DNA from 2 places in the Collinsella sp. CLA-AA-H302 genome. Region 2 is predicted to be linked to the other one. Evidence: riboswitches for the same ligand, from Rfam matches in the RefSeq annotation. Region 2 holds a riboswitch; the other holds the start of a gene.
The links. Region 2 has a riboswitch for thiamine pyrophosphate ahead of thiC (phosphomethylpyrimidine synthase ThiC). Riboswitches for the same ligand answer to the same signal wherever they lie in the genome.
Positions count from the first base shown of each region.

Region 1 (4,692 bases), on a different contig from region 2:
CCTGCGGACGAAGAAAGCTGCCGACGATATCGGCACGAAACGGCGCTTTGAGCTGGGCGGAATTAGTCATACTGATCTCCTTTTTGCGTGGATGCTTTAACGAGACAAAGTATGAGGGCTTAAATAGCCATCGTAAAATATGAGTTATTTTCTGTTTGCCATAGGGAATGACTATACCAATACGCGCCGCTAAGCATCATGCGTACGGCAAACATAACAAACTAGATATGCTGACGGATCGCTTCGATATAGGCCTGCCCGTAGCGCGTAAGTGCCGTGTTCTTGCGCGTGATGATGCCGATCTCCATGTATTCGTCCACATCGAGCGGAATCGAGATAATACCGGGGCCATTGAGTTCATGGCTGATCACGCCCGAACACACCGTATAGCCGTTGAGTCCCATGACAAGGTTGAACAGCGTCGCACGGTCGCGCACACGGATATTCTTGCGGCGCTCAAACGTCGAGGTCAGTTCCTCGGAATAGTAAAACGAGTTGTAGCTGCCCTGCTCGTAGGACAGGAACGGGTAGTCTTCCAAGTCCTCGAGCGTCACACTGGAGCGGGCCGCCAGCGGATGGTCGGCGCATACAAAGACGTGCGGCGCGGCGCAAAAGAGCCCCTCAAACACCAGCTCATTGGCAGTGAGCATACGCTCGATGACCTCACGGTTGTGCTCGGATAAGTACAAGATGCCCAGCTCGCTTTTCATGTGCGCGACATCCTCGATAATCTCGTGGGTCTGCTCCTCGCGCAGGGTAAAGTCGTAGCGTGCGGCATCGAATTCGCGGATCACATCGACAAATGCGTTGACGGCAAAGGAATAGTGCTGGCAGCTCACGCTAAAATGCGGCACCTGCTCGGATGCTCCTTTGTACTTGTCCTCGAGCAGGTCGGCCTGATCGAGCACCTGGCGCGCGTAGCCCAAGAAGGTCTCGCCCTCCTCGGACACAATGACGCCCTTGTTGGTGCGCTCAAAGATGTGCACACCCATCTCGTTTTCGAGATCGCGGATCGACGCGGTAATCGAAGGCTGCGACACAAAGAGCCGGCGCGAGGCCTCGGTGATGCTGCCACATTCGGCAACTTTTACCACGTACCTGAGCTGCTGGAGTTTCATGGCTTTCTCCCTAGACGTTCGTGACGTCGAGACCCGTCGCGTCCACCTGACGCATAAACGACGGCATCTCCCCCGTCGCGGCGCAGGCGGCAATCTGATGCAGAGCCCCGGCAACCGCATCATCTGCCGCAGCGCCGATATGCCAGCGCGCGGCAGCCGTGACGGCCTCGTTGGCATTGGCGACTGCAACGGAATTGGGAACGGCATCGATCATGGGCAAATCGTTATCGGAATCGCCGAATACCGCCACCTCGTCGGGCGTCAGGCCCAAGGCGCGCGCCAACTCCAGTGCAGCGCAGCCCTTGTCCCAACCAGCCGGAAGGATGTCGAACAGGCGCACACGGTTGTTGGGAAACACAAGCGAGAGCTCCGGCACCTCAACGGCAACGCGCTCGCGTAGCTCCACGAGCTCCTCGCGCGAACGGGCACTCCAGATATTCGCTTTGAACACCGGCGTGTCATCGACGACAGGGCGGCACGGGGCCTCTTCGCCTTTGAGCCACGCATTGCCGCCCGACTCCATAGCGCGGCGTACGCGCTCGGAATCGCGCGTCACGCAATAGGCATCGTTGCCCCAAAAGTCATCGCCTAAGCTATAGACCTTCAGATACGTATCGTCGGTTTCTTCTTCCAGATAGGCGGCAAGACGCATGAGCGCATCGTTATCGGTCGCGCGCGAGGCAACCACTTCGCCATCGACAAACATAACCTGGCCGTTGCAGAATGCGCCGGTCGAAAAACACTCGGTACGATTATTGAACATCCAGCCCATCGCGGACGGCTGACGGCCCGAAACCGGGCCAAAGTGCAGACCCGCCGCCTGCATGGCATGAATGCCCTCGATGGCATAGTCGCTGGCGCCGTCATGCCCAGCTGGAATCAGCGTATCGTCCATATCGGTCAGCACAAGCTTGATCATAGACTCCCCCATTCGTCTCAGCCCCATCTATTGTACCGATGCGCTAGTATAGGGAACAACAGATTCGATGCGGGAGTGCCGGCGGTGCAAACCACAAGGCTGAGAGGGCATGGGGCCCAATCCTTTGAACCTGTCAGTTAATGCTGGCGTAGGGAGCATGCCGCCTTTTGAGGGGCGCTGTCTATGCACAGCGCCCCTTTTCTGTGCCAAGGAGGCATGTGCAGTGATCGATTCGGAACAACTCAAGCAAAACGTGGTCAAGGCCGTGGAGGAGATTCGCGCCACCAACCCGATGGCAGGCTCCATCACCAATACGGTGACGATTGACTTTGTCGCCAACGCGCAGCTCGCCGTGGGCGGTTCGGCCGCTATGGTCTATCTTCCCGACGAGGGCGAGGCACTTGTTGCCGGCGGCGGCGCCATTTATCTGAACATGGGAACGCTCTTCCCCATCTACGAGCAGACGATCCCCCGCGCGGCCAAGGCAGCACACGACGCCGGCAAGCCCTGGGTGCTCGATCCGGTGGGCCTGGGCATCGGAAGCCTGCGCACCCAACTGGTAAGCGAACTCAAGCAGTACAAGCCCGCCATCGTGCGCGGCAACGCCTCCGAGATCATTGCGCTCGCCGGCCTGTGGGGTCTTGAGGGCGAGGCGGCCGACCTGAGCCGCGTGCGCGGTGTCGATACCACCGACACGGTCGACGCCGCCCGCGATGCCGCCGTGGCGCTCGCTCGCTACACTGGCGGCGCCGTCGTGGTCTCGGGCGAGGTCGACCTGATTACCGACGGCACGACCGTGGCCAAGTCCCACGGCGGCAGCCCGCTCATGTCCAAGATCACCGGCTGCGGTTGCTCGCAGGGCGGCGTGCTAGCCGTGTACGCCTGCGCTGCCGATCCGTTTACGGCAGCCGTCTGCGGCACCGCCGTCTACAACGTAGCCGGCACGCGTGCCGCCGCTGTCGCCGATGCCCCGGCAAGCTTTAAGGTCGCCTTTATCGACGAGCTCTACCGCGCAACCGCCCAGGACATCGCCGATAACCGACTCGAGCTCGAGGAGGCATAAGCCATGTCCGAGCCCGCAACCAACGCCGGCATGAACACGCTCGTCGCCGTGGCCATCGCCCCGTGTGGCACCGGCGATGAACTGTCCGCCGAGGTCGCTGAGGTCGTGCGCGTCATTCGCGAGAGCGGCCTTCCCAACCGCACCACCTCGATGTTCACCGAGATCGAGGGCGACTGGGACGAGGTCATGCAGGTCGTGCGCGACGCAACCTTTGTGTTAGCGAGCAAGGGCATCCGCACCGAAGTCGTGCTCAAAGCCGATATTCGACCCGGATTTACCGACACCATGACCGGCAAACTCGAGCGCATGGAAGCACAGATCAAGAAACAGGAGGAAGCACGATGAGCATCCGCGACAACCTTGATATCTCGGCCTATCTGGTACTCGGCCCCGAAAACACGCTCGGGCGCCCCGTGGGCGATGTAGTGGCCCAGGCACTCGACGCCGGCTTTACCTGCATCCAGGTGCGCTCCAAGGTGGCAAGTGCCCGCGAGATCATCGCGCTGACCGACGACGCCGCACAGGCTATCGCTCAGGCCGGCAAGACCGGTCAGGTCGCCTTGCTGATTGACGACCGCCTTGACTGCGTGCTCGCCGTGCGCGAGCAGGGCATCGCTGTCGACGGCGTGCACGTGGGTCAGAGCGACATCCCCGTCGAGGTCTGTCGCAAGCTGCTGGGCCCCGATGCCATCGTGGGTCTTTCGGCCCGTTGCGAGGAGATGCTCGAGTACGTCAAGACCGCCGACATGAGCCTGGTCGACTACCTGGGCATCGGCCCGCTCCACGAGACCGAGACCAAGCGCGACTGCGGACGCGCGGCCGACGGCTCCATCATCACCAAAAGCTTTAAGGACCTGGCAGCCCTCCATGCGGCAAGCCCCGTGCCCATCGTGGTGGGCGGCGGCGTTAAGACAGCCGACTTGCCGCAGCTCAAGGCCACCGGCGTCGACGGCTTTTTCGTGGTGAGCGCCGTCTGCAGTGCCGACGACCCCCACGCCGCAGCCAAGGAGCTCGTCGACACCTGGCAGCAGGCATAGACATAGGCCGAGCAGCTGCTCCGCGGCCTCATATCTTCAGCAACGGAAAGCGCATCCCAGTTTGGACGTCCATTCTGGGATGCGCTTTCCGCATGCGGCCCTTACCCCGCTAGGTAGGCCTCCAGCGCGGGCAACGTCGCCTCCGCATCGTGGCGACCGATCTGGTAGATGCGCTCGAGCTCATCCGGTTCGCGACACAGCGACGGCACCTTCACCGATTCGCTCGGCCGCACCACAAAGATCTCGCCGGCAGCCTCGCGACGTGCCAGGTCATCGAGCGTGGCATTGTAGACCTCATGCCGATGCTCAAGCGCCGCAACAAACGCCGGGTAGTGACGAAACACGCGACGCAGCATGGGCATCACGCTATTGGGCTGCTTTACAAAGCCCGCCGGCTGCGTCAGCACCACCACGTTGCGGTCATACCCCTGTGCAAACAGCCAAGCGCTGGGAATGGAATCAGCCACGCCGCCATCCAGGTACTTACGCCCCTCAATGGCGACGGGACGCGTCGCCACAGGAATCGCCGACGACGCCCGGATCCACTCGATATCG
Region 1 covers NZ_JBBNJW010000002.1:205,648-210,339, reverse strand. Annotated here, with positions in the region: gene AAAV21_RS02215 (5-methyltetrahydropteroyltriglutamate--homocysteine S-methyltransferase) at 1-70, opposite strand, end outside; gene AAAV21_RS02210 (LysR family transcriptional regulator) at 222-1,118, opposite strand; gene AAAV21_RS02205 (HAD family hydrolase) at 1,129-2,037, opposite strand; TPP riboswitch at 2,099-2,209, shown strand; gene thiM (hydroxyethylthiazole kinase) at 2,261-3,100, shown strand; gene AAAV21_RS02195 (thiamine-binding protein) at 3,104-3,445, shown strand; gene AAAV21_RS02190 (thiamine phosphate synthase) at 3,442-4,137, shown strand; gene AAAV21_RS02185 (patatin family protein) at 4,239-4,692, opposite strand, start outside.
Region 1: another riboswitch for thiamine pyrophosphate. It lies ahead of thiM (hydroxyethylthiazole kinase); the one in region 2 lies ahead of thiC (phosphomethylpyrimidine synthase ThiC).

Region 2 (4,692 bases):
GTGGTTGCCCTCGTCATCGAGCGGCGCGGCCTCGGCCAGTACATCGTTGGCCTCGTTGACAAGATGCCCACCCTTAACGAGGGATGCGCAACCAAAGCGGCGGGTGAGGAGCATGGCGGCATTTTGCTGTGTGCGCTCGGAGTCGACCTCGTAGTCGAGCAGGGCCATGGCCTCGGGAATATTGGGCGTGATAACCGTCGCCAGCGGGAACAGGCGGCGGGTGAGCGCCTCGGCGGCATCTTCGGCGATGAGGCGGGCGCCCGAGGTGGCGACCATAACGGGGTCGACGACGATATTTGTCGCGTCCCAGGCGCTCAGGCGGTCGGCGATAACCTCGATAATCTCGGCGGAGGAGACCATGCCGATCTTGACGGCGCTGGGGCGGATATCGTCAAAGACGGCATCGATCTGCGCCGCGACAATGTCCGGGGAGATGTTCTGCACGGCGGTGACGCCCAGGGTGTTCTGTGCGGTGATGGCCGTGATAGCCGTCTCGGCATACAGACGGTGTGCCGTGATGGTCTTAATATCGGCCTGAATGCCGGCGCCGCCGCTGGAATCGGATCCTGCGATGGACAGGACGGCAGGTACGTTACTACGATCCATGTTCGCTCTCTTGTTCGGTCGGATTCAAATGGGTCTTCTACCTGCATTATAAAGTTGCCCGGGCCGGCTATATGCCGATCCCGGGCGGGTGGTGCAATCTTTACGTAAATGTAAGAGAATGTTCACACGTTAACAATTGACGAGTGTCATGACGTCGCCAAAAGCAATCGTGACAGCGTGTTAGTCCTCCATGCCGAGGTCGATCGTCGTGCCTTCGAACACCTTGTTGACGGTGCGAACGGCGCACATCTTGCCGCACATGGTGCAGGTGCCCTCGGTGGCGGCGGGAGATTCCTCGTAGCGCTTGCGGCTCGTGACCGGATCGAGCGCCCACTTCCACATCTCTTCCCAGTCGAGCTTGCGGCGCGCCTGGCCCATGCGGTCATCGGCATCGCGGGCGTGCGGTACCTTCTTGGCGATGTCGGCGGCGTGCGCGGCGATCTTGGTGGCCATAAGGCCATCGAGCACGTCCTGGGCGTTGGGCAGGCACAGGTGCTCGGCCGGCGTCACGTAGCACAGGAAGTCGGCGCCGGAGCTGGCAGAGATAGCGCCGCCGATGGCAGCGGTGATGTGGTCGTAGCCCACGCCGATATCGGTCACCAGGGGCCCGAGCACATAGAACGGGGCGTTGTGGCACAGGCGCTTCTGCAGCTTCATATTGGCGGCGATCTCGTCGAGCGCCATGTGGCCCGGGCCCTCGACCATGACCTGGACGCCGGCTGCCCAAGCACGTTTGCACAGCTTGCCCAGCTCGATCATCTCGGCGGTCTCGGTGGCGTCGTTGGAATCGTAGAGGCAGCCCGGGCGGCAGGAGTCGCCGAGCGAGATCGTCACGTCGTACTCGTGGCAGATCTCGAGCACCTCGTCGTAGAACTCGTAGAAGGGGTTCTCGTTGCCGGTGACCTCCATCCAGCCAAACAGCAGCGAGCCGCCGCGGCTGACGATGTTCATGAGGCGGCCGGTCTCCTTAAAGGTCTTGATGACCGATTTGTTGATGCCGCAGTGGATGGTCATAAAGTCCACGCCGTCCTCGGCGTGCGCGCGCACGACCTCGAGCAGGTCGTCCTTGGTAAGCTTGACCAGCGGCTTTTCCATATAGCCGATGGCGTCGTACATGGGCACCGTGCCCACCATGAGCGGCGTCTCGTCGATGAGCTGCTGGCGGAACTTGCGCGTCTTGCCCGAGTTGGAGAGGTCCATGATGGCGTCGGCGCCGTAGTCCTCGGCGATCTTGACCTTCTTCCATTCCTCGGCGGCATCGGCCTTGTCGCCCGAGATGCCCAGGTTGACGTTGACCTTAGTGGACAGACCCTCGCCGACGCCAAAGGCACGCATGCCCTTTTTGATGTGCACGATGTTGGCGGGAATGGCGATGCGGCCGTCGGCAACACGCTCACGAATGTACTCGGGGTCGCGATGCTCGCGCTCGGCGACCTCCTCCATCTGCGGTGTGATTTGCCCGGCGCGGGCGAAGTCGATTTGCGTGACGAGCTTGGGCTCGGTCTGTGTGCTCATTGGCACGGCTCCCTTCGTTGGCATTACCCATATCAGGTTTGCGGGTCAGGGCGGGCGCGCCCAATCTCAGCCTGCCGTCTTGTCCTGCAAGCTCCCCGTTATGTCATGGGCTCAAGTATAGCCTGAATGGGTACGATTGGGCCAACGAGCGTGCCTGTGGGGAGGCGAACATGGAAGACAAGCATCTATATCGAGAGACGCAATGGGATGTATCGGCCGAGGAAAGCCGTGCGCACCATGGCCTTGTTGCGATTGGTTTTGCGGTGCTTGCCGTGCTGGTGATTGCCTTTTGTATTTGGACGTTTGGTGGTCGCGGCGGCGCTGCATGGGAGTTCGAGGCCGATGATGGCCTACCGATAATGACGGTGAAGGTCGCGGGCGACAATACCGTTGCCGCGCCGGGCGATTATTGGTATCCGCGCGATGAGTTTGTGCAATTGCAGCTGAGCGGTGGGTCTATTCCTGGTGAGGAAATCGAACGTGTGACGTTTGATGCGGCGCTCAAAACGCTGACGGTGAAGCTCAAAGATCAAGGAGACGTCCCCACGACGATGGATATCGCGCTGACGGAATGGCGTCTGGAGCCCCCGGCGGGCGCTGCGGCGTCCGAGGTGGAGCACGTTAAGGTTACCTACCAAGATGGCTCGACGAGCGAGATTGCAAAGGCCGATGGCTTGGCGGAGTAACTGGGTGGGGTTGGAAACGGCGGGCCTATTGTACCTGCGCGTTCATGAAAACCAGGGTGTTTTCGTTTGAAAGCTCGGGAAAGTGACGATAACCAACGTCGAATGCGGTAAGTCCGCTTGCATCCTCGAGCTTGTTTTCTGCCATCCACCGCACCATGGAGCCGCGCGCCTTTTTGCTGGCGGTCGACCGTTGGATGGGCTTCCCGTTGCGGATACCCTCGCCAAAGAGGCATGTGACGGCCGTGGCGTCGCCCGCGAGGTGGGGCAGAACGGCTTTGGCATACTCTACGCTGGCGAGGTTGACGATCGTGGTGTTTGAGCCTGCCGGGGCGATAGCCCGCGCGAGCTTGTCGCTCCAAAACGCGTAGAGGTCTCGGGCATCGTCAACGGCGAGCTTTGCGCCCATTTCCAGCCGATACGGTTCGACGGCATGAAAGGGGCGTACGCATCCGTAAAGGCCCGAGAGGATCCACAGATGGTCTTGCAGCCATGCGAGCTGCGCGGAATCCATCACCTCGGGCGCCATGCTCTGGTATTGAATGCCGTGATAGGACATGATGGCAGGGGAGATGCGGCGCGCGATACCGGAATCGGCAAGATCGCCGTTTCCCAAGATGGGCTCGAACTCATGCAAAATGTCGAGACAAGGGGCCAGCAGCTTGTCGCTGACGTTCCACAGAGCTTGTAGGCCGCTGTCGCCTTCGGTTCGTTCGATGTCCAAGAGCGCATGGTGCAGCTGGGCGGTCTCGCGCGCAAAGGGCGGAATCCCCTGAACTTCAAAAGCATCTTGTGCCGCGCGCATTTGCTTGGCGGGTGAAACGATGACCTGGAGCATGAACTCTCCTCTGCCAAAAAGGAAGTTGCGGTGGAATACGGTCTGTTTTGGCCGTTTATGGGCCAGTTTAGTCCGTATTTCACCGCAACTGATGGAGGGTTGGTTAGGCGCGCTCGATGAAGGCCTTGTAGCCGCGATAGGCCTCGTAGATATCGGCCTTGTTGGCGACCTCCCACAGGGCGTGCATGGACAAGACGGCAACGCCGGAGTCGATGACGTTCATGCCGTACTCGGCCATGATGTAGGCGATGGTGCCGCCGCCGCCCGCGTTGACGCGGCCGAGCTCGCAGGTCTGGAAGTCCACGCCCGCCTCGTCCATGATGTCGCGGATGAGGGCCACGTACTCGGCGTCGGCGTCGTTGGAGCCGCCCTTGCCGCGGCTGCCCGTGTACTTGTTAAAGCACAGGCCGCGACCCATAAAGGCAGCGTTCTTGGTCTCGAACTTGCCGGCGTAGCCCGGGTCGAAGCCGGCGGACACGTCGGAGGAGAGCATGCGGCTGCGGGCAAGCGAGCGGCGCAGGGCCAGCGGGCTGTCCTCGCCGGCGAGCGTCATGATCTCGGCGACGGTGTTCTCGAAGAAGCGGCTCGTCATGCCAGTGGCGCCCACGGAGCCGATCTCCTCCTTGTCGACGATGAGCGTGATGCTCGTGCGCTCGACATTGGCCACATCGATCTGGGCGAGCATGGAGGGGTAGGCGCATACGCGGTCGTCGTGGCCATAGCCCAAAATCATGGAGCGGTCGAGGCCCATGTCGCGGGCGGGGCCGGCGGGCACGACCTCGATCTCGGCGGAGAGGAAGTCCTCCTCCTCGACGTCGTACTGTTCCTTGAGGATATCCAGGAACATCTGCTTGACGGGCTCCTTGGGGGCGTCCTTGTCGTCCTCGTCAAACTTGACGGGGCGGCCTCCCACGATCACGTCGAGGATCTCGGCGTCGACGGCGTCCTTGGCGGGCTTGGCCATCTGCTCGCTCGAGAGGTGGATCAGAAGGTCGGAGATGGTAAAGACCGGGTCGTCTGCCTTGTCGCCGATGTTGATGTCGACGGTGG
Region 2 covers NZ_JBBNJW010000001.1:293,011-297,702, reverse strand. Annotated here, with positions in the region: gene thiD (bifunctional hydroxymethylpyrimidine kinase/phosphomethylpyrimidine kinase) at 1-606, opposite strand, end outside; gene thiC (phosphomethylpyrimidine synthase ThiC) at 787-2,121, opposite strand; TPP riboswitch at 2,113-2,229, opposite strand; gene AAAV21_RS01220 (hypothetical protein) at 2,292-2,807, shown strand; gene AAAV21_RS01215 (YaaA family protein) at 2,833-3,642, opposite strand; gene AAAV21_RS01210 (aminopeptidase) at 3,746-4,692, opposite strand, start outside.